Regions from separate parts of the Streptomyces sp. NPDC091292 genome, predicted to be linked through region 2. Evidence: riboswitches for the same ligand, from Rfam matches in the RefSeq annotation. Region 2 holds a riboswitch; the other holds the start of a gene.
What was found. Region 2 has a riboswitch for glycine ahead of gcvP (aminomethyl-transferring glycine dehydrogenase). Riboswitches for the same ligand answer to the same signal wherever they lie in the genome.

Region 1 (15,349 bases), on a different contig from region 2:
CCCAGCCGAGCGTGGCCGGGTCCAGCTTGAGCGTCAGCCGCTCGGTGAGCGAGGAGTCGCCCGGCATCGCGGGGACCTCCGGCGCGTCCTGCGGCCCGAAGCACTGGTCGTACGGCGGTATCGCGGGCGGTGCGGCGGAGGTGCGGACGTCGTCGGGAAGGGTGTCGAGGTCGCCGTAGGAGGCGAGGACGCGCAGGCGCTCGACCTCGCGGCCCTCGTCGTCGCGCTGGACGAGGGACGCCTGGCCGGTGGAGAGCGTACGGCCGGTGCGCACGACCTCGGTACGGATCTCGGCGGGGCCGGGGCGGGACGCCGTCAGATAGTGCGCGGAGATCGTGAACGGGTCGGGGTGCGGCAGCGCGTGGGCGAGGGCGCGGCCGACGACCGCGAGCAGATAGCCGCCGTTGACGGCGCTGATGATCGTCCAGCCGGCGGACAGTTCGGTCTCGTAGACCCCGGGAAGCCGGGGGGTGACCACGGTGTCCCGGTCGAACTCGCTGTCGCCGATCGTCGCCTGCGCGGGTGCTTCTGCCATGCCGGTACGCTACAACACAATAGTACTAAGCGGTAGCTTTTACCTTTCGTCCGCCTCTACGGCCGAAGAACGACGGTTCCAGGCGCGCGGCGCCCGCCAGTGGTAACGCATCGCGAGCAGGCGCAGCACAAAAGCGATCACGACACACGCGCTGCTGGTGTACGCGTTCAGCGCGTCCTGGCTGATGCACAGCACGACCAGCGCGGCGCCGACCATCGCGGGCACCGCGTAGAGGTCACGGTCCCAGCGGACCAGGGACGGCACCTCGTTGGCGATGATGTCGCGCAGCACACCGCCGCCGACGGCCGTGGCGAGTCCTAGCGCCGCCGAGTAGGTCAGGCCGAGCCCGTAGTCGTACGCCTTGATCGTGCCGGTGACGCAGAACAGGCCGAGGCCCGCCGCGTCGAAGACGTTCACACCGGACTGGATGCGCTCCACCTGCGGATGCAGGAAGAAGACGAGCAGCGCGGCGAGCAGCGGGGTGAGGAAGTACCCGAGGTCGCTGAAGGCGGCGGGCGGCACGGCGCCGATGATCAGGTCCCGCAGCACACCGCCGCCGAGCGCGGTGACCTCGGCGAGTACGGCGATGCCGAAGACGTCGAAGTTCTTCCGCACGGCGAGCAGGGCACCGGAGATGGCGAAGACGAAGATCCCGACGAGATCCAGCCCGTGCTGGACGGAAGGGGTGAAGAGTTCATGCTGCACGGAGCAATTTACGCACGGCGCGCGCATGTCCCCGGCGACCCGTCATCCGGCGATATTCACTCCCGCCGCCGCGGCGAGCCACCACAACGGCGAGGGTCCGGCGGAATCGGCGACGGCGTCAGCCACCCCACAATCCCACCGGACCCCAAAACTGCCCACGGCCCGCAGACCGACCTACGCCTCCGACGCCCCGGAAGTTCCGCTACCCGATACCGGGTCAGCCGCCGCGGGCGCCACGTTCTCGGGGTGATGACAAGCCACCCGCTGCCCCGGCTTCAGCTCGATCAGCGGCGGTTCCTGCGTCGTGCAGATCTCCGTCGCCTTCCAGCACCGCGTGTGGAAGCGGCAGCCGGCCGGCGGCGAGATCGGCGAGGGCACATCGCCCTTGAGCAGAATCCGCTCGCTCTTCGCGGTACGCCGCTTCGGGTCCGGGATCGGCACGGCCGACATCAGCGCCTTGGTGTACGGGTGCATCGGCGCCGCGTACAGCGACTTGCGGTCGGCCAGCTCCACGATCTTGCCGAGGTACATCACGGCGATCCGGTCCGACACATGCCGGACGACGGACAGGTCGTGCGCGATGATCACGTACGTCAGACCCAGCTCGCTCTGGAGGTCGTCCAAGAGGTTGACGACCTGCGCCTGGATGGAGACGTCCAGGGCCGACACCGGCTCGTCCGCGACGACCAGCTTCGGGTTGAGCGCGAGCGCGCGGGCGATGCCGATGCGCTGGCGCTGGCCGCCGGAGAACTCGTGCGGATAGCGGTTGTAGTGCTCGGGGTTGAGGCCGACGACCTCAAGGAGCCGCTGGACCTCCTTCTTCACGCCGCCCTCGGGCGAGACGCCCTGGAGCTTGAAAGGTGCCCCGACGATCGTGCCGATCGTGTGCCGCGGGTTCAGCGACGAGTACGGGTCCTGGAAGATCATCTGCACATCGCGGCGCATCGGGCGCATCGCGCCGACGCCGAGGTGCGTGATGTCCCGGCCCTCGAACTCCACGGTGCCCGCAGTCGGTTCGAGCAGCCGGGTGATCAGCCGGCCCATGGTCGACTTGCCGCAGCCGGACTCGCCGACGACGCCCAGGGTCTCCCCCGACCGCACCTCGAAGTCGATCCCGTCGACCGCCTTGACCGCGCCGACCTGGCGCTGGAGGAGGCCCTTGCGGATCGGGAAGTGCTTCTGCAGCCCGGTCACCCTGAGCAGGATCTCGCCGGACGCCGTCCCCCCGGCCGAACCGGCCGCACCACTCCCGGCCTTCCTGGTCCCGGCGCCCTCGGTCCCGGCGCCCTTGGACCCGGCGTCCTCGGTCAGCGTGGCCGCGCCGCTGTCGGCGGACCGCGGCGCGGGGACGTCCGCGCCTTTGTCGTCGCTCGTCACGGGTTTGTCCTCGCTCACAGCTTGGGCGCAATCTCTTCGGTCCAGATACGCTCCCGCTGCTCCCGGTCCATGTGGCAGGCGGCCCAGTGAGCGCTGCCGACCTCGGCCAGTTCGGGGCGGACGGTGCGGGTGACGTTGTCCTTGGGTACGTCCGCGTACGGGCAGCGGGGGTTGAAGGCGCAGCCGGACGGGATGTTGATCAGCGAGGGCGGCGAGCCCTTGACCGGGATGAGACGCTCGGTCTCCTCGCGGTCGAGGCGCGGCATCGAGCCGAGCAGTCCCCAGGTGTAGGGGTGCCGGGGCTCGTAGAACACCTTCTCGGCGGGGCCGCGTTCGACGCACCGGCCGCCGTACATCACGAGGATGTCGTCGGCCAGCTCGGCGACGACGCCCAGGTCGTGCGTGATGACGATGACCGCGGAGCCGAACTCCTTCTGGAGGTCGCGGATCAGGTCGAGGATCTGCGCCTGGACGGTGACGTCGAGCGCGGTCGTCGGCTCGTCCGCGATGAGGAGTTCGGGGTTGTTGACGAGCGCCATCGCGATCATCGCGCGCTGGCGCATACCGCCGGAGAACTCATGGGCGTAGCTGTCGACCCGCTTGTCCGGCTGGGGGATCCCCACCCGGTCGAGCATCTCGATCGCCCGCCGGCGCGCGGTCTTCTTGTCGACGTCGTGATGGACCCGGTACGCCTCGATGATCTGCTTGCCGATCGAGTAGTACGGGTGCAGCGCGGACAGCGGGTCCTGGAAGATCATCGCCATGTCGCGGCCACGGAGCTTGCGTACGTGGTCGGGGTCGGCGGACAGGAGTTCCTTGCCGTCGAGCCAGATCTCGCCGGAGAGCTGGGCCTTGCGCTTGCCGTACTGCCCCGCCGTGTGCAGGCCCATGATGCCGAGCGAGGTGACGGACTTCCCCGAGCCGGACTCGCCGACGATGCCGAGGGTCTTGCCCTTCTCCAGTTGGAAGCTGACGCCGTCGACGGACTTGACCAGGCCGTCGTCGGTGGGGAAGTGCACCCGCAGGTCGCGTACTTCGAGGAAGGCGGTGGGAGCGGGCGAGTCCGTCACGGGCTCGCCGACGGCCGCCCCGCTCTTGCTGAGGTCGGTCATGCGAGCCTCACTCGGGGGTCGATCACGGCGTACAGGATGTCCACGACGAGGTTCGCGATGATCACGGCCAGTGAGGTGATCAGGGTGACGCCGAGGATCACCGGCAGGTCGCGTTCGTCGATCGCCTTGAGCACGGCCTGTCCGAGGCCCGGCAGGCTGAACGCGGTCTCGGTGAGGATCGCGCCGCCGATCAGGGCGCCGAGGTCCATGCCGAGCATCGTGAGGATCGGCGTCATCGTCGAGCGCATGGCGTGCTTGCCGATGACGGTCGGCTCACTGAGGCCCTTGGCACGGGCGGTGCGGATGTAGTCCTCGCCCATGACTTCGAGCATGGTGGCCCGGGTGATACGGGCGTACATCGCGGCATACAGGAACGACAGGGTCACCCACGGCAGCAACAGGCCCTGGAACCAGCCGCCGAGGCCGTCCTCCAGGGGTGTGTACTGGGCGTTGATCCAGCCGAGGCCGTAGTCGAAGATCGCGAGCGAGAGCAGCGCGGTGAAGTAGATGGGCAGCGAGACACCGGAGAGGGCGACGACCATCGCCGAGCGGTCCCACAGGGTGCCGCGCTTGAGTGCGGAGAGCACACCCGCGGCGACACCGAACAGCAGCCACAGCACGGCCGCGCCGATCGCGAGCGACAGGGTGACCGGCAGCCGGTCGGTGATGACGGGCCAGATGGCCTGCTCGCTGCGGAAGGAGTAGCCGAAGCACGGCGCCGAGCAGTGCGTGACGTCGCCGCCCGCGGAGTACGTGCGGCCCGCGAAGATGCCCTTGAAGAACTCGAAGACCTGCGCGTAGATCGGGTCGCCGAGCTGGAGCTTCTGCCGGACGGCCTCGACGGCCGCGGCGTCGGACTGCTTGCCCACGTACATCGTGGCCGGGTCGACACCCGCCCACTTGGGGATGAGGAAGAAGATGCAGAAGACCACCACGATGATGACCACCAGCATCACTGCGACGGCCATGAGCCGCCTGATGAGGTATGCGAGCACTGCTCTCGGCCCGGCGGGGCCCGCGGGCCACTGGAGGTCGTCCAGTGGCCCGCGGTCACACCACCCCGGCCTTCACCTGCCTTTCGTACCGTTCGGCGGGTGCGCCGGTGGTGATTACTTCGTGACGCCCAGGCTGGTGAAGTCGTACTGGCCGCTGTAGGCGTCGGTGGTGTAGACGTTCGTCAGCCGGTTGGAGCGCCAGTTGATGAACTTCTCGAAGACGAAGGGCAGGTAGTACGCGCCCTCCATGACCTGGTGGTTCAGCTCCGTGGCGATCGCGACCTTCTTGGCCGGGTCCAGCTCCGTCGCGAACTTGTCGAAGTTCGCGTCGATCGCCTTGTCCTTGATCATCGCGAAGTTGTTGTTACCGCTGTCGAGGATGTACTTGCTGTCCCACAGCGGCTGGCCGTAGCCCTGGGCCGACGGGAAGTCGGGGCCCCAGCCCATGATGATGATGCCGTAGTTCTTCTTCTTGACGACCGTCGGGTTGCCGATGATGCCCGAGGTCTGCGAGCCGTCGTACTTGTCGATGTCGGCGATGATGCCGATCTTCTTCAGCGACGCCTGCAGCGACTCGGCGGTGGCGACCTCGACCGGCTTGTTGTTGCGGACCGCGATGGTCGTCTTGAAGCCGTCGGCCTGACCGCACGCCTTCAGGGCGTCCTTGGCCTTGGCCTCGTCCGGGGCACCGTCGTTCTGCGTGAAGCCGTACGGGTCGTACTTCTGACCCTCGGAGCCGGGGACGGCCGGGGGCAGCATGTTGGTACCGATGTCACCGCCGGCCAGCGGGCCGCCGCGCGCCGTCTGGAGCGACTTGTGGTCGGCCCCGTAGAGGACGGCCTTGCGGCACTCGATGTTGTCGAACGGCTTCACTATCTGCGGGAAGACCGCGTACCGGATGAAGCCGGAGACCGGGTTGTCGAGGTTGGCCTTGTGCTCCTTCAGGGCCTTGATACGGCCCTGCGGGGACAGACCGGTCTGGTTGATGTCCAGGTCGTAGTCGCCGGCGAGGAGACGGTTGTCCATGTCGTCGGCGTTGCTGAACAGGTTCAGCGTGATCTTGTCCGGCAGGGCCTTGCGGACCGGGTCCGACTCCTGCTTCCACTCGGTGTTGCGGACCAGCACGAGTGACTTGTTCGGCGTGTACGACTCGAACTTGTACGGGCCGGAGGAGAAGGGCTTCAGGCCGTACTTCGACTTGGTGTCCTTGTCCTGGCGGACCGGGGACGCCGAGGTCAGCGCGAGCATGTCCTCGAAGTCGCTGTTCGCGACCGGCAGCTTGAAGACGATGGTCTTCTCGTCCGGGGTCTCGATCGCCTTGAGACCGAGCTTGTCCTTGGACTTGTCCTTGTACGGACCCGGGTACTCGCCCTTGGGGTCGAGGACGTCCTTCAGGTAGACCGGACCGCCGGAGAGCACGTCCTGCGCCCACACGCGCTCGATGCCGTACTTGACGTCCTGGGACGTGATCGGCTTGCCGTCCTCCCACGTCACCCCGTCACGCAGGGTGTACGTGTAGGTCTTGCCGTCGTCCGAGATCTTCGCCTTGCTGGTGGCGAGGTCCGGGGTCAGCTCGGTGCCCTTGCTGCCCGGCTCGGTCTGGCCGGTGACGAGCTGACGGCTGTAGTAGCGCATGAAGTTCCACGCGAAGCCGTAGTAGCCGCGGGTGGTGTCCCACGAGTCGGCGTCCTGGGCGCCCGCGAACTTCAGCGTGCCGCCCTTCTTCGTGGAGGCGTTGGCGACCTTGTTGTTCGCCGCGTCGAAGCCGGCGGCCTTGCTGTCGCCGCCCTTCTTGTCGTCGCCACTGTCACCGCCGCCGCACGCTGCCGTGGACAGCAGCGCCGCGACCACGGCAGCAGCCGCCATGGCCTGCTTGCGCCGTCCTCTGACGCTTTGGGTGGTCATGATCTCGGATCCTCCGGGTGATGTGCGGCCCGCCGTCGCGGCGGGCCGTGGGATACGGCAGTTTCAGCGCGAGCCCTTCGGGTCGAGCGCGTCACGCACGCCGTCGCCGAAGAGGTTGAAGGAGAGCACGGTGATGAAGATGGCCACGCCGGGGATCACCATGTAGGTGGGGTCCGCGTCGTAGTAGCTCACCGCCGAGGAGAGCATGTCTCCCCAGGACGAGGTGGGGGGCTTGACTCCGACGCCGAGGAAACTGAGCGCGGCTTCGGTGAGGATGTTCGTGGGGATCATCATCGTGGTGTAGACGATGATCGGCGCGACGAGGTTGGGCAGCAGCTCCTTGAACAGGATGTAGAACCGCCCGGCCCCGAGACTGCGGGCCGCCTCCACGTATTCGCGCTCACGCAGCGAGAGTGTCTGGCCGCGGACGACACGTCCGACATAGGGCCAGCCGAAGAACCCGATCACCAGGATCATCACGAAGATACGGACGCCGGTGCCGGTGAGGCCCAGCATCTCGTTGGGCATGACGGACACCAGGGCGATGATGAACAGGAGCTGCGGGAAGGACAGCAGCAGGTCCATGAGGCGGCTGATGGTGGCGTCGAGCCAGCCGCCGAAGTAGCCCGCGAGGATGCCGAGGACGACGCCGATGACGACGGCGACGAGGGCCGACGCGAAGCCGACCAGGAGCGAGACCCGGGCGCCGTAGACGATGCGGGCGAACACATCGCGGCCGTTGACCGGTTCGACGCCGAAGAGGTGGTCGCCGCTGATGCCGCCGAACGAGCCGATGGGCGTGGAGAACAGCGGGTCGATCAGGTCCTCGTGGTACTCGTCGGGCGACTGGCCGACCAGGCTCGTGATCAGGGGCGCGAACACCGCCACGAGCACGAGGAGGAGGACGACGACGCCGCCGGTCAGGGCGAGCTTGTCCCGCTTCAGCCGGTCCCAGGCGATCCGGCCGAGGGAGCGGCCCTGCACCGACTTGCCCTCGACTGCGGCGACCTCCTCGGCGGCGGTCGGGGCCGCTTCCGTGGTGGGCTCGTGCAATGGTGCCGTCATCGTGGCAGGGACCCCTCTTCTTCAACCGGCGGTGGCCGGCCCGCACTTGCCGCTGTGGCGGCGGATCAGTCCGTCGTACACAGGGGCGACTCCCACCCCCTGGAGCGGGAGTCTTCATCGCGGCCGTGATCTGTTACCAGACTTGACGGTGAATGGATGCGCAAACGTGATGCTGTCTGGGGGGTTCCGTTATCCAGACGCCGGGTAACAGATACCGGACGCGGGTCAGTTGGGGCGGAAGAGGTCACGCGCGTAGATCTACGCCGCTTTCACCATCAGATGTCACCAGAACGGACATTGCGGCCATGCCCGTTGTCCACCAGGTGGCACACCCCCGATCACCACCCGGTGGCCGATTTCCGACCCCCGGGCCACGTCCGGAAGGCACCCATCCGGTCCCGGAAGTGCACTGTTCCCGTTCTAGAAAGCGCCCTGCTGCGGGGGATATCCGTAGCCCGCCGTGGGTGCCGGGGGGAGCGCGCCGCCGTGCGACTCACGGTCATAGAAGGGCCGCGCGGTGGCCCGCAGCCACATCGCCACCGGGTCGTACTCGTCGGACAGCGCCACCGTGGACACGGGCAGACCGTCGGGAACGGCCCCGATCGACTGCTGCATCATCGCCCGCACGGCGTCCACGGCGGGCGGGCTGGTGTCGTACACGTCGAGCCCGATGGCGAGGTACGGGGCGCCGAGCGCCGGCTGCACCCACGCGCGCCGCAGGGCCCGCACGGCGGGCGTGCGGTGGGCGTTCTGCGTGAGCAGGGCGTAGAACTGCGGGATCTCGATGGCGGGCTCGGACAGCCGCAGCGGCCCGGCGGGTTGGCGGTCCAGGCCGGTGGCGATGCGCCGCAGGTCGAGCCAGGGGATGCCGACCCCGCCGCCGGGCGCGTGCGGGTTGAGCCACAGGCCGTAGTGGTCGGGGTAGAGGGTGCGCGCGAGGTCGACACCGGAGATGACTTCGTACGAACGGTTCCAGCCGCTCGCCGAGAGTTCCTGCGCGGAGGTCACACAGGGCGCGTAACCGAGGCCCTCGACCTCCATGTTGCCGTACTGCGCGTCCGGTGATCCGGCCTGGCCGTGCCAGAGGAGCATCCACACCTGACCCGACGTGGGGTCCGAGAGGGCACGCAGCAACGCCTCGTACGCGTCGTAGCGCCCGGGGGTCACCTGGCGCAGCATGTGCTCGACCTGCCCGGCCGCAGCCGTGCCCGACGCACTCACCCTTGACCGCCCCTTCGTGACGCTTTCGACGAAACCGACCGAAATCCCCCGGGTCACGCACCGCTGCCGCTCCGCCCGGTCCAGGCCATGAAACCAGCTTATGCGGCGATCCCGGCACCGGCTTGACGCACCGGCCGCCGGGTCGTATCGCGGTCGCGGGACCCGGGAGTGTGCGGCGCCCGGCTCAGTGCTGCCCGTGGACGTAGAACGGCCGGACCTTCTCGCGCATCCAGTCGACCACCGGGTCCTGCGCCGCGTCGAGCAGCACCAGGTTCACCGGCCAGCTCACGGGCGCCCGGCCGAGCGCCCGGCCGAGGGCGTCCAGGGGCAGTTCGCGTACGGACTCGTCCCAGCGGCTCAGTTCGACGCCGACGAACAGCACCGGGTCGCCGCCCTCGACACTGGCCAGGCAGCGGCGGGCGCTCGCCACGACGCCGGTCGCCGCGAACTCGGCGGTGGCGGCGGCCAGGAAGTCCACCGGGTCGTGCTGCCAGTCCGGTTCGAACAGGCGCACCCGGCCACCGCTCGCGGCGCCGTCGAGCGGAGTGCGTCCGAAGCGGCACAGTTCGGCGACGGCGGCCGGCGGGAGCGGGACCCCGACGGCGCCGTCGGGGTTGATCACGATGCCGAGCTGCGGCGGGAGTCCGCGCGCGAACTCGACGGCGGGCGCGACGGTACGGCCCATCCGGTCGCCGACGACCTGGAGGAACTGCTGCTCGGAGCTGAACACCGGGACATAGCCCTGGCCGTCGATCTCCAGCATGGGCAGGTCGAGGGTGGGGCTGGTGGGGCCGCCGCCGGCCGGAAGCGGTACCCAGAGGTGGCTGCGGCCGAGTACTTCGATGATCCGGCCGCCCGCCGAGGGTGCCGCCGCGCCGACCGAGGCGGCGAGCACCTCCTCCAGCTCGTTGCCGGGCCATCCGCCGTACGCCATGGCGTGGGCCGTCTGTGCCGGTATCTCCATCGTCAACCACCTGCTCGGGACCGCTGTTTCTGCGGCTCGCACCCTAACGCGTACCGCCCTCGCGCCACGCGGTCGCCCGGCTGGCGGTCAGCGGTCGAAGCGGATCGCGCGCAGCACGTCCGCCGCCGTCCGGTCCAGGAGCAGCGCGGAGCGGCACCCCGGCGGCAGGTCACCGCGCTCGGCGTCCCGCACCAGCCGCCCGACGGTCCTGCGGTGCCGCCCGAACGCGTACCGCGACACTCCCCTGCCGCGCTCCCGCTGGCCGTCGAGCGCGGTGTCCGGCGGGACGTCGAGCAGCAGCAGATGCAGCGTGGTCCCGCGCCTGCGGGCCTCGCGGGCGAGCCAGCGGCGGACCCATCGCTGCGTACCGCAGTCGTGGACGACGACGCTCTCGCCGGTGCGCAGCGCGCGGCGCAGGCCCGCGAAGTGGGCGAGGCGGACCAGCGGCCGGTAGACGCCGTACGGCACGAAGCCCGGTACGCGGGCCGCCCAGCGGTCGCGGGTGTCCTGCGAGTCGATACGGGGGCCGGTGACCGTGCGCCGCATCAGCGTGGACTTGCCGCTGCCGGGCAGGCCCGAGACGACGGCCAGGTCACCGGCGGCGAAGCGGAGCCGGTGCGGGCTGCGGCCCGCGCGGGCCCGCAGATCACGGACGACGGCCGTGTGCCCCTCGGCGAAGGTCTCCACCCTCGGGGCACCGGGCTGCTTGGGCAGCGCGACACCGGTCGCCGTCGCGTACACCCTGGTCCTGTTCACCGTGAGCGTCCTCCCCCTGGGGTCCACGTGAGCCTTCCCCGTCGAGTGTAAAGAGAAGGTAATGCGGGGTGAACCGCGATTCCGTCCTGGTCCTGCCACAAGGCGGTTACAGGCCACTACCCGAACGCCGTCCGGTCGTCGCGCTCCGACCGTCCGCGCCTGCCCTCGACCCGCCCTTGACCCGCCCTCGACCCGCCCTCGACCCGAACACCGTCCGAACACCGCCCTGCCGTGTCGCCCGGATGCGTGCAATGATGAGCCCGCCAACTGCATACAGGCCGCTTGAATCCACGCGGGAGAGCCCTCGGTCACCACCGGGGCGCCGAAGGAGCAAGTCCCTCCCTTGAATCTCTCAGGCCCAGATACCGCGTGGGCGAGGCACATCTGAAAAGCGAGCCGCCGTCTCCGACCGCCGTGTCCGACGACCGCGGCTCCACCCAAGGTGCAAGCCGGATCCGCCCAGCGGTGGACTCCCGGCGAACCTCTCAGGTTCCGATGACAGATGGGGAGGATCGACCTCGCCCGTCATGCCCTGGGAGCACCCCCTCATGAGCAATGCCCCGAGCACTGCACCCCGTCATACCGCGCTCGACGCCCTGCACCGGTCGCTCGGCGCGACCATGACCGACTTCGCGGGCTGGGACATGCCGCTGCGGTACGGCAGCGAGCGCGACGAGCACGTGGCCGTACGGACCCGCGCCGGACTCTTCGACCTGTCCCACATGGGTGAGATCACCGTCACAGGCCCGGGGGCCGTGGATGTCCTGAACTACGCCCTGGTCGGCAACATCGGCACGGTCGGCGTCGGCCGCGCCCGCTACACCATGATCTGCCAGGAGGACGGCGGCATCCTCGACGACCTGATCGTGTACCGCCTCGCCGACGCCCCCTCCCCCACGTACCTCGTCGTCGCGAACGCGGGCAACGCGCAGATCGTCCTCGACGCGCTCACCGAGCGGGCCGCCGGGTTCGACGCCGAGGTCCGCGACGACCGGGACGCGTACGCGCTGCTCGCGATCCAGGGCCCCGAGTCCCCCGGCATCCTGAAGTCTGTCACCGACGCCGACCTCGACGGCCTGAAGTACTACGCCGGGCTGCCCGGCACGGTCGCCGGCGTACCGGCCCTGATCGCGCGCACCGGATACACGGGCGAGGACGGCTTCGAGCTGTTCGTGGCGCCCGCCGACGCCGAGAAGCTGTGGCGGGCGCTGACCGACGCCGGGCAGGGAGCCGGTCTGGTGCCGTGCGGGCTGTCCTGCCGGGACACGCTCCGCCTGGAGGCGGGCATGCCGCTGTACGGGCATGAGCTGACGACCGCGCTGACGCCGTTCGACGCCGGGCTCGGCCGGGTCGTGAAGTTCGAGAAGGACGGCGACTTCGTGGGGCGCGCGGCCCTGGCCGCCGCGGCCGAGCGGGCCGCCACGAATCCGCCGCGCAAGCTGGTCGGGCTGATCGCCGACGGCCGCCGGGTGCCGCGCGCCGGGTTCTCGGTGGTCGCGGCCGGTGAGACGGTCGGCGAGGTCACGTCGGGCGCGCCGTCGCCGACGCTCGGCCGGCCGATCGCCATGGCGTACGTGGACGCCGCGCACGCCGCTCCGGGCACGTCCGGTGTGGGGGTCGACATCCGCGGTACGCACGAGCCGTACGAGGTCGTGGCGCTGCCGTTCTACAAGCGCGAGAAGTGACGCTACAAGCGCGAGAAGTGACCTCGTGCGGGAAGTGACCTCCCGCACACCGTCCGTACCGCCCCTTTCCTTCCCCTCGCTTCCCACCTCCGCCGCGGGGCCGCCGGGTCTCCCGGCACCGCCCCGCGTCCACCAGCACTCCCCCGCGTACAGGAGAATTCAGGACATGAGCAACCCCGAGCAGCTGCGCTACAGCAAGGAGCACGAGTGGCTGTCGGCCGCCGATGACGGCGTGTCGACGGTCGGGATCACGGAGCACGCGGCCAACGCGCTCGGTGACGTCGTGTACGTACAGCTTCCGGAGGTCGGTGCCACGGTGACCGCGGGTGAGACCTGCGGTGAGCTGGAGTCGACCAAGTCGGTGAGCGATCTGTACTCCCCCGTGACCGGTGAGGTCGTCGCCGCCAACCAGGACGTCGTGGAGGACCCGTCGCTGGTGAACTCCGCCCCGTTCGAGGGTGGTTGGCTGTTCAAGGTGCGCGTCTCCGATGAGCCGGGCGACCTGCTCTCGGCGGACGAGTACACCGCTTTCGCCGGCTGACCCCGACCCGTAGGGATCTTCTGATGTCACTTCTGAACCAGTCTCTCCACGAACTCGACCCGGACGTCGCCGCGGCCGTCGACGCCGAGCTGCACCGTCAGCAGTCGACGCTCGAAATGATCGCGTCGGAGAACTTCGCCCCGGTCGCCGTGATGGAGGCCCAGGGCTCGGTCCTCACCAACAAGTACGCCGAGGGCTACCCGGGCCGCCGCTACTACGGCGGCTGCGAGCACGTCGACGTGGTCGAGCAGATCGCGATCGACCGGGTCAAGGCGCTGTTCGGCGCCGAGCACGCCAATGTGCAGCCCCACTCGGGCGCCCAGGCCAACGCGGCGGCGATGTTCGCGCTGCTCAAGCCCGGCGACACGATCATGGGTCTGAACCTCGCGCACGGCGGGCACCTGACCCACGGCATGAAGATCAACTTCTCGGGCAAGCTGTACAACGTGGTCGCGTACCACGTGGACGACGCCACCGGCCAGGTCGACATGGCCGAGGTCGAGAAGCTCGCCAAGGAGGCCCGGCCGAAGCTGATCGTCGCCGGCTGGTCCGCGTACCCCCGGCAGCTCGACTTCGCGGCGTTCCGCCGGATCGCGGACGAGGTCGGCGCGTATCTGATGGTCGACATGGCGCACTTCGCCGGTCTGGTGGCCGCCGGGCTGCACCCCAACCCGGTGCCGCACGCCCATGTCGTGACCACCACCACGCACAAGACCCTCGGCGGTCCGCGCGGTGGCGTGATCCTGTCCACGCAGGAGCTGGCCAAGAAGATCAACTCGGCGGTGTTCCCCGGCCAGCAGGGCGGTCCGCTGGAACACGTCATCGCGGCGAAGGCGGTCTCCTTCAAGGTCGCGGCGTCCGAGGACTTCAAGGAGCGCCAGCGGCGCACCCTGGAGGGCGCGCACATCCTCGCCGAGCGGCTCGTCCAGGACGACGCCCGCGCGGCCGGGGTGAACGTGCTGTCCGGCGGCACCGATGTGCACCTGGTCCTGGTGGACCTGCGCGAGTCGGAGCTGGACGGCCAGCAGGCCGAGGACCGGCTCCACGAGGTCGGCATCACGGTCAACCGCAACGCCGTCCCGAACGACCCCCGGCCCCCGATGGTCACCTCGGGCCTGCGGATCGGCACCCCGGCGCTCGCCACCCGCGGTTTCACCACCGAGGACTTCCGTGAGGTCGCGGACGTCATCGCCGAGGCGCTGAAGCCGTCGTACGACGCGGACGCCCTCCGGGCGCGGGTGACCGCGCTGGCCGCGAAGCACCCGCTGTACCCGGGGCTGTAGGCCCCGGTCCCGCCGCAGGACACACGCGGGGCACCACGTACCCGGAAGGTGGACGTGGTGCCCCGACCCGGCACCCGCACCCGCACCCGCTCGGCACGACCCGGCAGACAACGGCGTCTACCAACCCAGCTAGGAGTTCCCCGTGGCCATCTCGGTCTTCGACCTGTTCTCGATCGGTATCGGCCCGTCCAGCTCCCATACGGTCGGCCCGATGCGTGCGGCCCGGATGTTCGCGCGGCGCCTGAAGAACGACGGGCTGCTCGCCCACACCACGGCGATACGCGCCGAGCTGTACGGCTCCCTCGGCGCGACCGGCCACGGACACGGCACCCCCAAGGCGGTGCTGCTCGGCCTGGAGGGCGAGTCGCCGCGCACGGTCGACGTGGAGAACGCCGACGAGCGGGTGGAGACGATCCGGACGACCGGCCGCCTCAGCCTCCTGGGGGCGCACGAGATCGCGTTCGCCTACGCCGACGACCTGGTCCTGCACCGCCGCAAGACCCTCCCGTACCACGCCAACGGCATGACGATCTTCGCGTACGACGAGGCCGGCGGCCTGGTCCTGGAGAAGACGTACTACTCCGTGGGCGGCGGCTTCGTCGTGGACGAGGACGCGGTCGGCGCGGACCGGATCAAGCTGGACGACACGGTGCTGAAGTACCCGTTCCGCACGGGTGACGAGCTGCTGCGGCTGTCGAAGGACACCGGTCTGTCGATCTCCTCGCTGATGCTGGAGAACGAGAAGGCGTGGCGCACCGAGGAGGAGATCCACGACGGCCTGCTGGAGATCTGGCAGGTCATGCAGCGCTGCGTGGCGCGCGGGATGGCCCGCGAGGGCATCCTGCCGGGCGGCCTGAAGGTGCGGCGCCGCGCGGCCACGTCCGCCCGGCAACTGCGCGCCGAGGGCGACCCGGCGGCGCACGCGATGGAGTGGATCACGCTGTACGCGATGGCGGTGAACGAGGAGAACGCGGCGGGCGGCCGGGTGGTGACCGCGCCGACGAACGGCGCCGCCGGCATCATCCCCGCCGTCCTGCACTACTTCATCAACTTCGTGGCCGGCGGCTCCGCCCGCGACAAGGACGAGGACGTGGTCCGCTTCCTGCTCGCGGCGGGCGCGATCGGCATGCTGTTCAAGGAGAACGCGTCGATCTCCGGTGCCGAGGTGGGCTGCCAGGGCGAGGTGGGCTCCGCCTGCTCGATGG
Region 2 (15,349 bases):
CGAGGCACGGCGCTTCGGGGTGCACTCCGCGATGCCCATGGGCCAGGCCCGCAGACTCGCGCCGAACGCCGCGTATCTCGTCCCCCGCTTCGCCTTCTACCGTGAGATCAGCGAGCGCGTGATGGGGCTGCTGAGGGAGCTGTCGCCGCTGGTGGAGCCGCTGAGCCTCGACGAGGCGTTCGTCGATCTGGAGGCCGGTGGAACGGCCTGGGACGCGGTATCCGCGCAGACCACGGGGGAGCGGCTGCGCGCGGACATCAGGGCGGCGACCGGACTGACCGGATCCGTGGGGCTCGCCGCGTCCAAGATGCTCGCGAAGATCGCCTCGGAGGAGGCCAAACCCGACGGTCTGGTGCTGATAGAGCCCGGCACCGAGCGCGCCCTGCTGGCCCCCATGCCCGTACGCACCCTCCCCGGCGTCGGCCCCGCCACCGGGGACCATCTGCGGCGCGCCGGGATCACCACCGTCGGGGAGATGGCCGAAGCGGGCGAGGACGAACTCGTACGGCTGCTCGGCAAGGCGCACGGGACCGCGCTGTACGCGATGGCGCACGCACGGGACGAGCGGCCGGTCGTCGCCGAGCGGGAGACGAAATCGGTGTCCGTCGAGGACACCTACGACGTGGACATCCACGACCGGGTCCGGGTCCGTCTGGAGGTGCAGCGGCTCGCCGACCGGTGCGTACAGCGGCTGAGAGCCGCCGGGCACTCCGGGCGGACGGTCGTGCTCAAGGTCCGCAGATACGACTTCTCGACGCTCACCCGGTCCGAGACGCTGCGCGGGCCCACCGACGATCCCGCGGTGGTCAGGGAGGCGGCAGGGCGGCTCCTGGAGTCCGTGGACACCACGGGAGGCGTACGGCTGCTCGGGGTCGGGGTCACCGGGCTCGCGGACTACACGCAGGAGGATTTGTTCGCGCAGGCTGCCGTGTCCGCCTCGCCGGCCGCGTCGTCCCTGGCCGCGTCGTCCCTGGCCGCGTCATCCGTGGCATCGGAATCGTCCGTGGCGTCGGAATCGGTCGGGGAGCATCCGTCCGGCCATGACGGGGGTGAGCCGGCTGAGGAGATGGACGGTGACGTGGTGGGGCACCCGCCGGGCGGTGGCGCGCCCCACGCGTCCGATTCCGAACCCGGTGCCGAGCCCAGGGCCGAGCGGCGGTGGGCTGCCGGGCACGATGTGCTGCATGCCGTCCATGGGCGGGGATGGGTCCAGGGCAGTGGGGTGGGGAGGGTGACGGTCCGGTTCGAGACGCCGGACTCGGCACCCGGGCGGGTACGGACCTTTCGGACCGATGACCCGGAGCTGGAGCCCGCGGATCCGGTTTCAGTGGTGTCGGCGGTGGAGGAGGGGTCTTCGGAACGGGTGCCTCCGACGGCGGAACTGGTACCTCCGGAATCGCAGCGAGTACCTGTGGAATCCGCACCCGCACCGCCCCCGTCACCTCAGCGGGCCCCCGTGCCGCCTTCCGGAGGCTCGTCCCCGGAGCCGGACGCTGACCCAGGCCCGGAGCCGGACCCCGATCCCGCGATATGCCCGAAGTCCCGGTCGGGCGGCGGTGGGGATCCGGGGGCCGAGATGTCCAGGCCGTAGTGGTGGTAAAGCTGGAGTTCCTGTTCGGGGGAGAGGTGCCGGCCGACACCGAAATCCGGGGCGTCCTTGATCAGGGCCCGGTCGAAGGGGACGCGCAGAGCGCCCTCCACCAGCTCGCTCGGCTCCAGTGGCACAAAGGCGTCCCGGCTGAAAAGCCCTGTCCTTATGGCCGCCCACTCCGGGACGCCGGTCGCGTCGTCGAGGTAGACCTCGTCGATCGTGCCGATCTTCGTGCCGGTGCGGTCGAACGCCTTGCGGCCGATCAGGTTGCGCGGATCGATGTCGGTCTGCACGGGCCCTCCAACTGGTCGCAACTCCGCCATGGGCAAACTCCGCCACAAGCATTCGTCACCACTACGAAAGAGCACATTGGGGCAGGCGGCCACTCGAAGACTCGTGCGGGGTCCTCGCTGGTAGGCTGGCAGACGGCTGTTGACCCTGTGCGGGAGAGCTTCCCGGTAGTGACCGGGAGCGCCGAAGGAGCAAATCCTCCCCGGAATCTCTCAGGCCCCAGTACCGCACGGGTGAGGTCACTCTGGAAAGCAGGGCGGGAGCCGACAGCCCCCGACCTCACCGACGGTGAAAGCCGGAGCGCCCCCGGGCGAGCCGGTGAAGCTCTCAGGTTGAGATGACAGAGGGGGAGGCCGTCCGGGCACCGCTGCCGTGGTGCCCCACGAAGGTCGCGTGAGAGCAGCGCGTGAGACCAGGAGGCCCCCGCCATGACCGCCCACCGCATTCCGCTTTCCCGACTCGAACAGGGCATTCCGTTCGAACGGCGCCACATCGGGCCCGACGCCGAGGCCTGCGCCAAGATGCTCGCTCAGGTCGGGTACGGCTCGCTGGACGAACTGACGGCGACCGCGGTACCGGAAGTGATCAAAAGCGCCGAGGCGCTGGACCTGCCCGGCGCCCGTACCGAGGCAGAGGTCCTCGCCGAGCTGCGCGGTCTGGCGGACCGTAACGACGTCCTGGGCTCCATGATCGGCCTGGGCTACTACGGCACGTTCACGCCGCCGGTCGTGCTGCGCAACGTCATGGAGAACCCTGCCTGGTACACCGCGTACACGCCGTACCAGCCGGAGATCTCGCAGGGCCGCCTCGAAGCGCTGCTGAACTTCCAGACCATGGTCGCCGAGCTGACCGGACTGCCGACCTCCGGCGCCTCGCTCCTCGACGAGGGCACGGCCGCCGCCGAGGCGATGGCGCTGTCCCGGCGGATGGGCAAGGTCAAGAACGGTGTCTTCCTGGTCGACGCCGACACCCTGCCGCAGACCGTCGCCGTCATCCGTACCCGCGCCGAACCGACCGGGGTCGAGGTCGTCGTCGACGACCTGTCGTCCGGGATCCCCACCGCGCACGCCGAGCGCGGCGTCGTCGGCGTCCTGCTCCAGTACCCGGGTGCCTCCGGAGCCGTACGCGATCTGCGGACCGTCATCGAGCAGGCCCATGAACTCGGTGCGATCGTCACCGTCGCCGCCGATCTGCTCGCGCTCACCCTGCTGACCTCGCCCGGCGAACTGGGCGCCGACATCGCCGTGGGCACCACGCAGCGGTTCGGTGTCCCGATGGGTTTCGGCGGGCCGCACGCCGGATACATGGCGGTCCGCGAGTCGTTCGCCCGTAGCCTGCCCGGCCGGCTCGTCGGAGTCTCGGTCGACCGGGACGGGAACCAGGCGTACCGGCTCGCGCTCCAGACCCGTGAGCAGCACATCCGCCGCGAGAAGGCCACCAGCAACATCTGCACCGCTCAGGTGCTGCTCGCCGTGATGGCCGGAATGTACGCCGTCTACCACGGCCCCGACGGTCTGCGGACGATCGCCCGCCGCACCCACCGCTACGCCACGCTCCTCGCCGAGGGGCTCAAGGCCGCCGGTGTCGAGATCGTGCACGCCGCCTACTTCGACACACTGACCGCGCGGGTGCCCGGAGAGGCCGCGCGGATCGTCGCCGCCGCGCGCGAGGACGGCGTCAACCTCCGGCTCGTGGACGCCGACCACATCGGCATCGCCTGCGACGAGACCACCACCAGGGCCCAACTGGGCGCCGTCTGGACCGCGTTCGGCGCCGAGGCCGACATCGACGCGCTCGACGCGACCGCCGCCGACGCCGTTCCGGACGCGCTGCTGCGCACCGACGACTACCTGACGCACCCCGTCTTCCACCAGTACCACTCGGAGACGGCGATGCTGCGTTATCTGCGTCGGCTCGCCGACCGGGACTACGCGCTGGACCGCGGCATGATCCCGCTGGGCTCCTGCACCATGAAGCTCAACGCGACCACCGAGATGGAGCCGGTCACCTGGCCCGAGTTCGGTCAGCTGCACCCCTTCGCGCCCGCCGAGCAGGCGCAGGGCTATCTCACGCTCATCCGTGAGCTGGAGGAGCGGCTCGCCGAGGTCACCGGGTACGACAAGGTGTCCCTCCAGCCCAACGCCGGTTCGCAGGGCGAACTCGCGGGGCTGCTCGCCGTACGCGGCTACCACCGCGCCAACGGCGACGACCGGCGCACGGTCTGCCTGATCCCGTCGTCCGCGCACGGAACCAACGCCGCGAGCGCCGTCATGGCAGGGATGAAGGTCGTCGTCGTGAAGACCGCCGACGACGGTGAGATCGACGTGGACGACCTGCGCGCCAAGATCGAGAGGCACCGCGACGAACTCGCCGTCCTGATGATCACCTACCCGTCCACGCACGGGGTGTTCGAGGAGCACGTCGCCGACATCTGCGCCGCCGTGCACGACGCGGGCGGTCAGGTCTACGTCGACGGCGCCAACCTCAACGCCCTGGTGGGCCTTGCCAAGCCGGGCCACTTCGGCGGCGACGTCTCGCACCTCAACCTGCACAAGACGTTCTGCATCCCGCATGGCGGCGGCGGCCCCGGTGTCGGTCCCGTCGGTGTCCGCGCCCACCTCGCCCCGTATCTGCCGAACCACCCGCTCCAGCCGGCCGCCGGACCCGAGACCGGCGTGGGGCCGATCTCGGCCGCTCCCTGGGGCTCGGCGGGGATTCTGCCGATCTCGTGGGCGTACGTGCGGCTCATGGGCGGTGAGGGGCTGAAGCGGGCCACCCAGGTCGCCGTGCTGTCCGCGAACTACGTCGCCAAGCGGCTCGAACCGCACTACCCGGTGCTCTACACCGGTCCCGGCGGTCTCGTCGCGCACGAGTGCATCATCGATCTGCGCCCGCTGACCAAGGCGACCGGAGTCAGCGTCGACGATGTCGCCAAGCGGCTCATCGACTACGGCTTCCACGCGCCGACGATGTCGTTCCCGGTGGCCGGCACGCTGATGATCGAGCCGACCGAGAGCGAGGACCTGGCCGAACTGGACCGGTTCTGCGACGCGATGATCGCGATCCGCGCGGAGATCGAGAAGGTCGGTTCCGGCGCCTGGCCCGCCGAGGACAACCCCCTGCGGAACGCGCCGCACACCGCGCGCGCCCTGTCCGGTGGTTGGGAGCACGCCTACGCGCGCGAGGAGGCCGTTTTCCCGGCGGGAGTGTCGCCCGCCGACAAGTACTGGCCGCCGGTCCGCCGTATCGACCAGGCGTACGGCGACCGGAACCTCGTGTGCTCCTGCCCGCCGCTGGACGCCTACGAGGACTGAGCTTCGAGCGCTGAGCTACGAGCACTGAGCTACGAGGACTGAGCGTGGCTCGCGCGCGGGGCGTCGTCCCGCGCGCGGGGACATGCGTCGGGGCCGGTCCGGGTGTGTGTTCCGGAGCGGCCCCTGCTCGTCGTTGTGCGTGTCTGCGTGCCTGCGTGCGCGTGCCCGGTGGGGCCGCTAGGCGGCCGTCATGATCTCGCCGGTGCCCAGCCCCAGCGGGCGGTGCGGGGCGATGACCTGGCCGTTCGGCAGCAGCTCACCCGTGTCCTCGAAGATCAGGACGCCGTTGCACAGGAGGCTCCAGCCCTGTTCGGGGTGGTGCGCGACGTGGAGCGCGGCCTCACGGTCGGCGGAATCTGCTGACGGGCACAGTGGCTGGTGCTGGCACATGGAAGGGTTCTTTCGCTGCGGATTGATGTGTGTCCTGCGGCTCGATGCGTTGGTCATGGCCGCCCCCCGTATCTTCGGTCCGGTCCCAGTGTTGCCCTACGGGCGTGATTCCGCAGGGATTTCGTGGCAGCGGTTCTTACTGCCTAGAGACGTATCACCCGTGCGGACGGTTCAGCCAACCGCACTGTCTCTTCGGGGGGTTCGCCGTGGCCGAACCGGGCTAGTCATCGTGGGGCGTCGGGGTCGGCGTACGCGAACGAGCACGGTCCCGGCACTCGTACAGGCAAGAGCCCGGCCCCGGCACAGTGTGCCAGGAGCCGGGCTCGGGCGGGCGGTTCCCCGTCGGGCCGTGCTGTTCCCTGTCAGGCGGGGGAACTCAGGAGCGGTGCCGGGGCCGGGGTCAGGCGGAGGCCGAGGACGGGGAGCAGTTCGGCGACGTGGTGCGGGCGGTGGGCCGCGATGCCGGGCGGTGCGGGGGCCAGCGGGACCAGCAGATCGGTGGGCGCGGGGCGTCCTTCGGCGCCGTCGGCCGCGCAGTCGCCGTGCAGCCACAGCGTCAGCATGTACAGCTCGGGCACCGACAACAGGCGTGCCTGGTAGGACGACTTGAGGGTCTCCGCCTGGCCGAGTGCCTTCTCCGTGGAGGCGATGTAGGGGCCCTCGAAGAAGTGCGAGAACACCCAGCCGTCCGGGGTGAGCGCGGTGTCGGCCGCCGCGACGGACTGGCCCCCGTGGCGGATCAGGAAGCGCCAGCCCGCGAGCCGCGTGGGCGACGGGCCGCCGGACGCCAGATGGTCCAGGACGTGTACGGGCAGCGGTACTTCGGCGGTGACGGGTCCCTGGGCGGACCGCAGGGACGGGGTTCGGGCCTCACGGACAGCCGTGGGGGAACCGAGTGCCGCGAGGACGCTGCGCAGGGCAGGCGCGGGAGCAGGGGGGACATGCAGCGGCATGGTGGGTCGCCTCTCATCCACAGGCAGGCGGAAACAGGCAGGCGGAACACGGGGCAAGTGCGGACGACGCTGTCAGCTCTCGGGACCGGGGAGGGGCGGGGGCATGACGGGGGACAAGACGGTCATGACCGCGGGCACGAACTCCCGACCTCGTGAGCGAAGTTTATACGACAGGTGTTCACACAGTGTTTCCGCTAGCCCTCCGCGATATGATGAGCAAGGCGAATTTCGGTCGCCGAAATGAGGGATTTCCGCCGATTTTCTGCGGGCCCGACGCCGTGACCTCGGGCGATTTCCTGCGGCGGACGGCTGATTCTCGTCGGCATATTTCACCAGGGTGTCATCGGTGAAACCGTACGGCGGTCCGTGCAGTGGTCATTGCCCGGTGAATGTGCCTGGTGTGACCGCCCCCACAGTAGCGCCCCCGATGGCCGGTGCGGGCGTTATCGATCACATTGCCTGGGCATCATCCCCGGGTGACACAGCGGCCGGGATGCCGGGCTGCCCATTCGAGGAGGGACGCTTCGATGGGGGAGAAGGTCGTGGCAGGCGCGTTCGACCTGTCCGATCGGCACCAGTACCGCAGGAAGCTCCGGCAGTGTCTGTCGGGGCTCGGGAGGCTGTTGGAGGAGGAGCGCTTCGATCGGCCCAAGAACCTGATGGGTCTGGAGATCGAACTGAATCTCGCCGGGCCCGACGGCCTGCCGAGAATGATGAATGCGCAAGTGCTTGAGCGTATCGCGAGCCAGGATTTCCAGACCGAACTCGCGATGTTCAATCTCGAAGTGAATATCGCCCCGCACCGGCTGGGCGGCAGGGTTCTCGACCGGCTCGCGGAGGAGCTGCGCACCGGACTCGCGTACGCCCACCGGAAAGCGAACGAGGTCGACGCGGGAATCGTGATGATCGGCATTCTGCCGACGCTCGCCCAGCGCGATCTGGTCTCGGCGAATCTCTCGGCGGTCGACCGGTACACCCTGCTCAACGACCAGATCGTCGCCGCGCGGGGCGAGGACTTCGCGCTCGAAATAGACGGTGTCGAGCGGCTGAGCTGCACCTCCGCGTCCATCGCGCCCGAGGCCGCCTGCACCTCCGTACAACTGCATCTCCAGGTGACGCCGGCCCGGTTCGCGGATGTGTGGAACGCCGCGCAGGCGGTGGCGGCCGTCCAGGTGGCCCTCGGTGCCAACTCGCCGTTCCTGTTCGGGCATGAGCTGTGGCGCGAATCGCGTCCGCCGCTCTTCCAGCAGTCCACCGACACCCGCCCGCCCGAACTCCAGGCACAGGGCGTACGGCCCCGCACCTGGTTCGGCGAGCGCTGGATCGATTCCGCACACGATCTGTTCGAGGAGAATCTGCGCTTCTTCCCGCCGCTGCTGCCCATCTGCGACGAGGAGGACCCGACGGCCGTGCTCGACGAGGGCGGGGTGCCGACCCTCGCCGAACTCGTCCTGCACAACGGCACCGTCTACCGCTGGAACCGCCCGGTCTACGGCATCGCGGACGGCGTACCGCATCTGCGGGTCGAGAACCGGGTGCTGCCCGCCGGGCCCACCGTCACCGACGTCGTCGCCAACGCCGCCTTCTACTACGGCGTCGTGCGCGCCCTCGCCGAGGACTCCCGGCCCGTCTGGAGCCGGCTGCCCTTCGAGGCGGCGGCGGCGAACTTCGACGCCGCGTGCCGCTACGGCATCGACGCCGAGCTGGAGTGGCCGCGGCGGGTACGGCACGGCGGCACCGCGAAAGTGCCGGTGGTCCAGCTCGTACGCGACGAGCTGCTGCCGCTGGCCGCCGCCGGGCTTGACGCGTGGGGTGTCGAGCCGGCCGACCGGGACTTCTATCTCGGGGTGATCGAGGAGCGGTGCGCGCTGCGGATGAACGGCGCCGCGTGGCAGGCCGCCACCTTCCACCGGGCGCTCGACAGCGGCCTGGAGCGGGGTGCGGCGCTCGCCGCCACCACGCGTCGGTACGCGGAGCTGATGCACGCCGGGGACCCGGTGCACATGTGGCCGGTGGGGCTGCCGCAGCCCGCGATGCCCTTGGGGTGACCTGGCGTCCGTCATGGGCGCCCGGGGCCGGCCCGGTGTCGGCCCGGCGTCAGCCCTGGGTGCCCGCCGCGACGATCGCCTTCAGGATGACCGAGTGGATGTCCGCCGGGTCGCTGACCTGGTGTCCCGATCCACCGGTCGCCTCGGCGATCTGCTGGACCTCCTTCTTGTCCGACTCGGGTCCGACGGCGATGGCGATGAGAGGTACCGGGCGCTCGGGGTCGGCGAGTTCGGTGAGCTTCTTGATCAGCGAGGAGCGGGAGATGCTGCCCGGGTCCTGGTTGACGCCGTCCGTGAGCACCACCAGGGCGTTGAACTTGCCGTTCACGAAGGACGAGACGGCCTTCTTGTACGCGGCCAGCGTCGTGTCGTAGAGACCGGTCGCCCCGCCCGGCACGGGCTGGAGCGCGCCGAACGCCGCCGACAGCCGCTCGCGCTGCGTACCGCCGCCCTCGCGGTCGCCGAGCCGTGCCGTCGGCACCAGCTCGCGGTAGTCGCGGTCGCCGTCGAGCAGGGTCGAGAACTCCCAGAGCCCGATCTCGTCGTTGGACGTGAACGTCGCGAGCGCCTGGAGCAGGGACGCCTTGGTGACCTCCATACGGGACTGGCCGCGGTCCGGCACCAGTTCGGTCATCGACGCCGAGGCGTCCACGACGGTCGTGATGCGGGCGCTCTGGACGGTGATCGTCCACATCCCGAGGGTCTCCTGCACCGCACGGTCCGGCACATGCTCGGCCGCCGGGTTCTCGTACGGTTGAGGCGACCGGCCGCCCGCGCCCGTGACCAGCGCCTTCGACGGGGTGTCCGCCTTGGTGCGGAAACCGTGGCGCTCCAGGATGCGCAGCCCGTCGTCCTCGCCGAGCAGGGTCATGAAGCGGACCGCGGCGCGGGACGTGTCGGTCGTCAGCCGTGACTCGTCGACCAGCGTGAACGGGTAGTCGAGCTGCGGCGAACCGTCCTTCGGGTAGAAGAGGTCCAGGTCGTCGGTGGTGTCCGCGGAATCGTTGTGGGCGTACGACGCCTGCTCGGAGAGGATCAGCGCCTGATTGCGGCGCGGATTGCCCTCCTCGGTGCCGGACGCGTCACGGGCGAGGGTGTCCAGGACTTGGGTGTCGCTGTCCGACGTCCGCTCGGAGAGCGCCTTCGCCATCGCGGCGGCCTGCGTGTCGCCCTCCGAGCCCGACTTCTTCGTGGACGCCCCGAGTTTGGTCAGGGCGAGCAGCCCGGTGGCGCTGCGCGAGGGGTCGGCCGTACCGAGCCGCAGCCTGTCGCCGGTCATGGCCGCGCCCGCCAACTCCGCCCAGGAGTACGTCTTGTCGGGCCACCCGAGCGACTTCGCGGCCGAGGGCACCATGGCGACGCCGACCGGCGACGAGGCGATGTTCCCCGCCGACGTCACCGGTGTGCCCTTGCCCTCGGCCGTGACCTGCCGTACCCACAGGTCCGAGTCGGGGACCCAGACGTCGAAGCCGGGGGCGCTGCGGCCCGCCCGCAGCGAGTCCGCGATCTTGTACGGGTCCCGTGCCGTGATCCGCACGTCCAGACAGTGGCCGTCCGACGTGATCTCCTTGTCGCGGGCGTGGCCGGCCGCGGCGCGCAGGGCGGGAGCGATGTCGGGGGAGGCCGCGACGGTGACGGGAACGGCTTGGGAGCGGCACGAACCGCTGGAGAGGAGACCGGTGCGGACGGCGGTGGCGACACCCGCGGCGGCGATGAGCACCAGCACCGAGGCGATGACGGCCGTGCGGCGACGGGCACGTGGACGTGGCTCGATTACGTCCGTTTCCGATCCATCGGGCAAGCTGTGACGTCCCATGGCGGTGGTGCCCCTCCGTGATCAGCTCTTGAGCGGTACGCAGGGGAGCTTGAGCGGTACGCAGGGGAGTGGGGAGGTATGTCCATCGGTGTCCGCCTCTCCCGGCCTGCCGCACACGATCTTCGTACCTGCATTCGAGACCCTAGCGGGGCGAGGATGTGTGTGAGGCGTGAATAGTCAACTGGAGGCAGGAGTGCAGGCGGAGGAGGGGCCGGTGGCCGAATCCTTTCCGAGTAGGCCGCTGACGCGAAGGATTCTGCGGAACGAGACACTGCTCGTTCTGGCGCTTTCGCTCGGTGCGAGCGGAGTGTCCGCGCTGATCAGCTTTGTCGGATCGGTCACCAAACCGGGGGGTCTGAAGGACCAGGCGGCCACACTCAACGCGTCGGCGGCGCCGGGCCGGCCATGGCTCGACCTCGCATGGCAACTGTTCGGCATCGCGAGCGCGCTCGTCCCGGTGGCCCTGGTGGCGCATCTGCTGATGCGTGAGGGCGCCGGGATGCGGACGATCGGCTTCGACCGGACCAGACCGTGGCCGGACCTCGGCCGCGGTACCGTGCTCGCGGCGGTGATCGGCAGCACCGGGATCGCGTTCTATCTCGCGGTCCGCGCCCTCGGGTTCAACCTCACCGTGGTGCCCGAGGCGCTGCCCGACGTGTGGTGGAAGTACCCGGTACTGATCCTCTCGGCGTTGCAGAACTCCGTCCTGGAGGAGGTCATCGTCGTCGGCTATCTGCTGCGCAGACTCGACCAGTTGGGCTGGACACCGGGCACCGCGCTGGTCGCCAGCTCGGTGCTGCGCGGCTCGTACCACCTCTACCAGGGCATCGGCGGCTTCTTCGGCAATGTCGCGATGGGCGTGGTCTTCGTCTACCTCTACCGCCGCTGGGGCCGCGTGGGCCCGCTCGTCGTCGCCCACGCGCTGCTCGACATCGGGGCGTTCGTGGGGTACGCGCTGCTCGCGGGGAAGGTGGGGTGGCTGCCGACGGCGTGAGGCCCGGGTCCTTGAGCGCTGGGCGCCGGCCAGTCCGGGGGTCGCGCTTGAGGAACCCTTCAGGCCGTCGCCGGCAACCGTAGAGCCCTACGCCAGCAGCTCGCCCTCGATGACGGTGACCGCGTGGCCCGTGAGCAGGGTGCGGTCGCCGCGCAGCCGGGTACGGACGAGGCCGGTGCGGGCGGAGGTCTGGAGTCCGGTCAGCGCGGGCCTGTCGAGGCGGTGCGACCAGAAGGGCGCCAGGGCCGTGTGCGCGCTGCCCGTCACAGGGTCCTCGTCGATACCGACGCGCGGGAAGAAACCGCGCGACACGAAGTCGTAGCCGCCGGACGGATCGTCCGCGAGTGCCGTCGCGATGATGCCGCGCTCGGAGTGCCGTACCAGTGCCCTGATATCGGGTGCGAGCCCCCGTACCGTCTGCTCGTCCGCCAGCTCGACCAGCAGATCGCCGAGGTGCGGGCCCGTGTCGTGCGCCGACAGGGGCACGGCTCCCAGGGCTTCGGCCACGCCTTCCGGTACGCCGACCTCCGTGAGCGGTGCGGTCGGGAAGTCCAGCGTGATGGTGCCGTCGTCGTGCGCCTCTGCCACGAGGACGCCGCTGCGGGTGGCGAACCGGACCGGGCCGGTCGCCGCCCCCGTCGACCGCAGCACATGCGCGGTGGCGAGGGTGGCGTGACCGCACAGGTCGACCTCGGTGACGGGCGTGAACCAGCGCAGCGCCCAGTCGGCTTCGGAGCCCGGCGGGAGGGGGTGGGCGAAGGCGGTCTCGGCGTGGTTGACCTCGGCCGCCACCCGCTGGAGCCAGGTGTCGTCGGGGAACGATCCGTTGGCGACCGGGAGTTGAGTACCTGGGGCGGTCGGGCTCTCGGGGGTGTCGAGGAGCAGGACACCCGCCGGGTTGCCGGCGAACGGGCGGTCGGTGAAGGCGTCGACGATTCGGATCCGCATGGTCCGACGGTAGGGGGGTGGTGGATCGGTGGGCCAAGGCCAATCCGGGCTGGTTGGACCCTTTTGGATCGGGGGCTTTGGGCGGGGCAACTCTGGAGTGGGCGGGCCAGGGGTGTCACGGGGTCAGGGGTTCTTCGAAGGTCTTCTGCGGTTTTGCCAAGAGGTGAGGGCGAATTTGAGGGGGACCATGCTGAGCCAGGTCCACATGGCGCCGCTGGGGGAGGCGAAGGCGATCGGGATGGTGGCGCCGAAGACCAGGATCGTGGTGGTCAGGTCTCCGACGGTGTGACGCGCGGCGTGTGCGTCGACGGGGCGGGCCAGGTGGGGGCGGCGCCAGATCGAGACGAACAGGGCGAGGTGGAGCAGATCGACGAGGGCAACCGTGGCCGCGTAGACGGCGACCGACAGGGGCTCCGACGCGTACTCGGACAGCATCGACGTCGGGAACGGGACCAGGGCGATGGCTCCCAGGCCGGCCAGGGCGAGCCGCATCGACAGGGTGTCGACGCGCTGGGCGATCTGCAGGATGCGGCGGTGGTCGCGCCAGAAGATCGCCAGAATGGCGAAGCTCAGGGCGTACGCGCCGATGTTGGGCAGCAGTTTGTGCACGGCGTCGCGGAAGTCGGCCGAGTTCAGACCCGTGGGCAGCCGGATGTCGAGCACCAGCAGGGTCATGGCGATGGCGAAGATGCCGTCGGACAGGGCGATCAGCCGTTCGGGGCTCTTCTCGTCCGTGCTGCCGTTGCTCATCTGGCACAGCGTGATCGGTCCCCGCTGCGGCGCCCTTCATTACTCCGATGGCGGGCAAGCCGGAGAGTGTTCCGTGCCGTGCGAAGGGGTGCATAGGGTCGGATTCATGGGTGGACTTGGGGCCTTTCTGATCGTCGTCGCCGGGATGGCCGTGGTCATGGGCTTCTTCGCTTGGCTGGCCGTGCACGTCCGCCGCAGAGGGACCGCGGGCGCGGGCATCACCGCCGCGCTGGCCTCGTACGACGAGGCGTTCCGTACGACCGCTCACCAGGCCCACTACGAGATCCAGGCCCAGGCGGACCGCAAGTCGCCGCTTCTGTCGCCCGACGACCACTGGGGCCGGGGCGAGGGCGGTGCCGGGCGGCCGGGCTCGGGTGGCCGGGGGCCGGGTCGGGCGCGTCCTCGCCGGGCGCGGCGCGGGATCGTGGGCCGGGTGGCGCGGCTGCTTATCGCGGTGCGGCTTTTGGTCGTGGGACGGGCGATCGGGCGCTGACCGCCGTCAGTCCGTAGAGGACGGGAGACCTCCCGCCCCGCCCGTCCTTCCTGCTACGACGGCTTCGGCGGCTCTTCGGCGGCGGACGTGTCCGGGATCCGGCGGTGGATGTCCTCCAGCATGTTCCGCATCGCCATGCGGAAGACCTCCGCCTGATGGTCACCGATGAACGAGGTGTGCCCGAACACCTCCAGGACGACCAGGCCGTGCATGTGCCCCCAGGCGCTCAGCAGAAGAGCCGTCGCGGGGGCCGGCAGATCCCGTAGATCCGGTGGCAGTTGTTCCAACTGGGCCCGGAACGAGGGGGTCAGCGCGGGAGTGTCGGCGGCGGCGAGTTGTGCCGCCGTGAACTCGCCGAACAACTCGCGCTGGAAGATCGCGCTGATCCGGCGCATCGCCAGGGTTGTGGGGCCGTCGGCGGGCGCCGCGTAGTCCCGCAGCGGTGTTCCGTACAGGAGTTGGAAACGCTCCGGATGGGCGACGGCCCAACGGCGGTAGCCCTCGGCCGCGACCACCAGGCGCGGCACGGCCGGGTCGTCACCCGCGCTGTCGATGGCGGCCCGCACGGCAGCGGCCAGGTCGTCGTACGTCCTCGCGATGAGTTCGGTGACGAGGGCGTGCCGGCGCGGATAGTAGTGGTAGAGCGCCTGCACGGTCATGCCGAGGCTGCGGGCGACCGCGCGCAGGGACAGGGCCGCGGGCCCGTGTTCGGTGATGTGGCGCTCGGCGGCGTCAAGGATTTCCTGGGTGGCGACTGCCCGACGCCGCTCGCGCAGGGAGGTCGGGGCGGGGGCCGGGGCCGGTTCTGGGGCCGGGGGAGGTTCCGCGGCCGGGACCCGCGCTGCGGTCGGGGTCGGGGTCGTCGTGGGTGCGTGGGTGGGCATGCGCCGACCGTACGACGCCGAGCCCGACGGTGCATCAAGAACCTTGACACTGTTAGGAAAATCAAACACTGCCAAATCTTCTGCGGCCTCACTAACGTCGTTGTGGCGACGAGGAGTGCGACACCGCACCTGCCTCGGGCGGGCGCGCAGACCCGCCGAGCGCCGCGCCGGTTCCTCCTGTGCCCCGGCTGCCGCCCGTCGTTTTTCACCGCAAAGACGCTCGCAAGGACGCTAAGGAGATCAGGCGTGTTTGAACGCATGGCTGAACTATCGATTCGACGGTCCCGGCTGGTACTCGTCGTCGCCGTCGTGGCGGTGGCCCTCATGGGCGTCGTGGGCGCCGGTGCATTCGGCAAGCTGCTGGGTGGCGGTTTCGCCGACCCGGCGTCCCAGTCCACCAGGGCCGCGGAGGTCATCGAGGAGAAGTTCGGCGGCGAGACGAACCTGGTTCTGCTGGTCCGTGCGCCCGACGGCCGTATCGACACCCCGGAGGCCGGGCGGAGCGGCCGGACCCTGGTGGCCGACCTCAGGAACGAGAAGACCCTGGCGAACGTCGTCTCGTACTGGGACACGGACAGCCCGGGGCTGCGCTCGCGCGACGGCCGCGAGGCGATGGTGCTCGCGCATGTGAAGGGTGACGAGACCCAGCAGCAGAAGAACGCCCAGGAGATCATCGACGCCTACAGCGGAACGTACAAGAACGCGCTCACGGTCCAGGCCGGAGGCGGCGCGGCCGTGGGCAGCGACATGTCGACACAGGTGGTCGACGATCTCGTGCTTGCCGAGATCATCGCCATTCCGCTGACCCTCGTGCTGCTCCTGTTCGTCTTCGGCAGCGTGGTCGCGGCCCTGCTGCCGCTGGCCATCGCGGTCATCG

Region 1: linked by a shared signal. The riboswitch ahead of gcvT (glycine cleavage system aminomethyltransferase GcvT) and the one ahead of gcvP (aminomethyl-transferring glycine dehydrogenase) in region 2 are both predicted to bind glycine.

What each region holds. Positions count from the first base shown of each region.
Region 1 covers NZ_JBIVUQ010000010.1:10,351-25,699, reverse strand. Annotated here, with positions in the region: gene ACIQNU_RS25445 (thioesterase family protein) at 1-535, opposite strand, end outside; gene ACIQNU_RS25440 (trimeric intracellular cation channel family protein) at 575-1,267, opposite strand; gene ACIQNU_RS25435 (ABC transporter ATP-binding protein) at 1,415-2,446, opposite strand; gene ACIQNU_RS25430 (ABC transporter ATP-binding protein) at 2,632-3,729, opposite strand; gene ACIQNU_RS25425 (ABC transporter permease) at 3,726-4,724, opposite strand; gene ACIQNU_RS25420 (ABC transporter substrate-binding protein) at 4,839-6,629, opposite strand; gene ACIQNU_RS25415 (ABC transporter permease) at 6,693-7,694, opposite strand; gene ACIQNU_RS25410 (enhanced serine sensitivity protein SseB C-terminal domain-containing protein) at 8,115-8,915, opposite strand; gene ACIQNU_RS25405 (enhanced serine sensitivity protein SseB) at 9,100-9,879, opposite strand; gene ACIQNU_RS25400 (AAA family ATPase) at 9,967-10,635, opposite strand; glycine riboswitch at 10,919-11,013, shown strand; gene gcvT (glycine cleavage system aminomethyltransferase GcvT) at 11,184-12,320, shown strand; gene gcvH (glycine cleavage system protein GcvH) at 12,487-12,861, shown strand; gene glyA (serine hydroxymethyltransferase) at 12,885-14,144, shown strand; gene ACIQNU_RS25380 (L-serine ammonia-lyase) at 14,287-15,349, shown strand, end outside.
Region 2 covers NZ_JBIVUQ010000029.1:9,232-24,580, forward strand. Annotated here, with positions in the region: gene ACIQNU_RS39855 (DNA polymerase IV) at 1-1,591, shown strand, start outside; partial or broken gene ACIQNU_RS39860 (PRC-barrel domain-containing protein) at 1,729-1,914, opposite strand; glycine riboswitch at 2,025-2,120, shown strand; gene gcvP (aminomethyl-transferring glycine dehydrogenase) at 2,311-5,196, shown strand; gene ACIQNU_RS39870 (DUF5999 family protein) at 5,374-5,586, opposite strand; gene ACIQNU_RS39875 (hypothetical protein) at 5,949-6,539, opposite strand; gene ACIQNU_RS39880 (glutamate-cysteine ligase family protein) at 7,067-8,587, shown strand; gene ACIQNU_RS39885 (substrate-binding and VWA domain-containing protein) at 8,637-10,403, opposite strand; gene ACIQNU_RS39890 (CPBP family intramembrane glutamic endopeptidase) at 10,597-11,397, shown strand; gene ACIQNU_RS39895 (PhzF family phenazine biosynthesis protein) at 11,485-12,345, opposite strand; gene ACIQNU_RS39900 (TMEM175 family protein) at 12,469-13,095, opposite strand; gene ACIQNU_RS39905 (hypothetical protein) at 13,202-13,588, shown strand; gene ACIQNU_RS39910 (TetR/AcrR family transcriptional regulator) at 13,642-14,472, opposite strand; gene ACIQNU_RS39915 (MMPL family transporter) at 14,731-15,349, shown strand, end outside.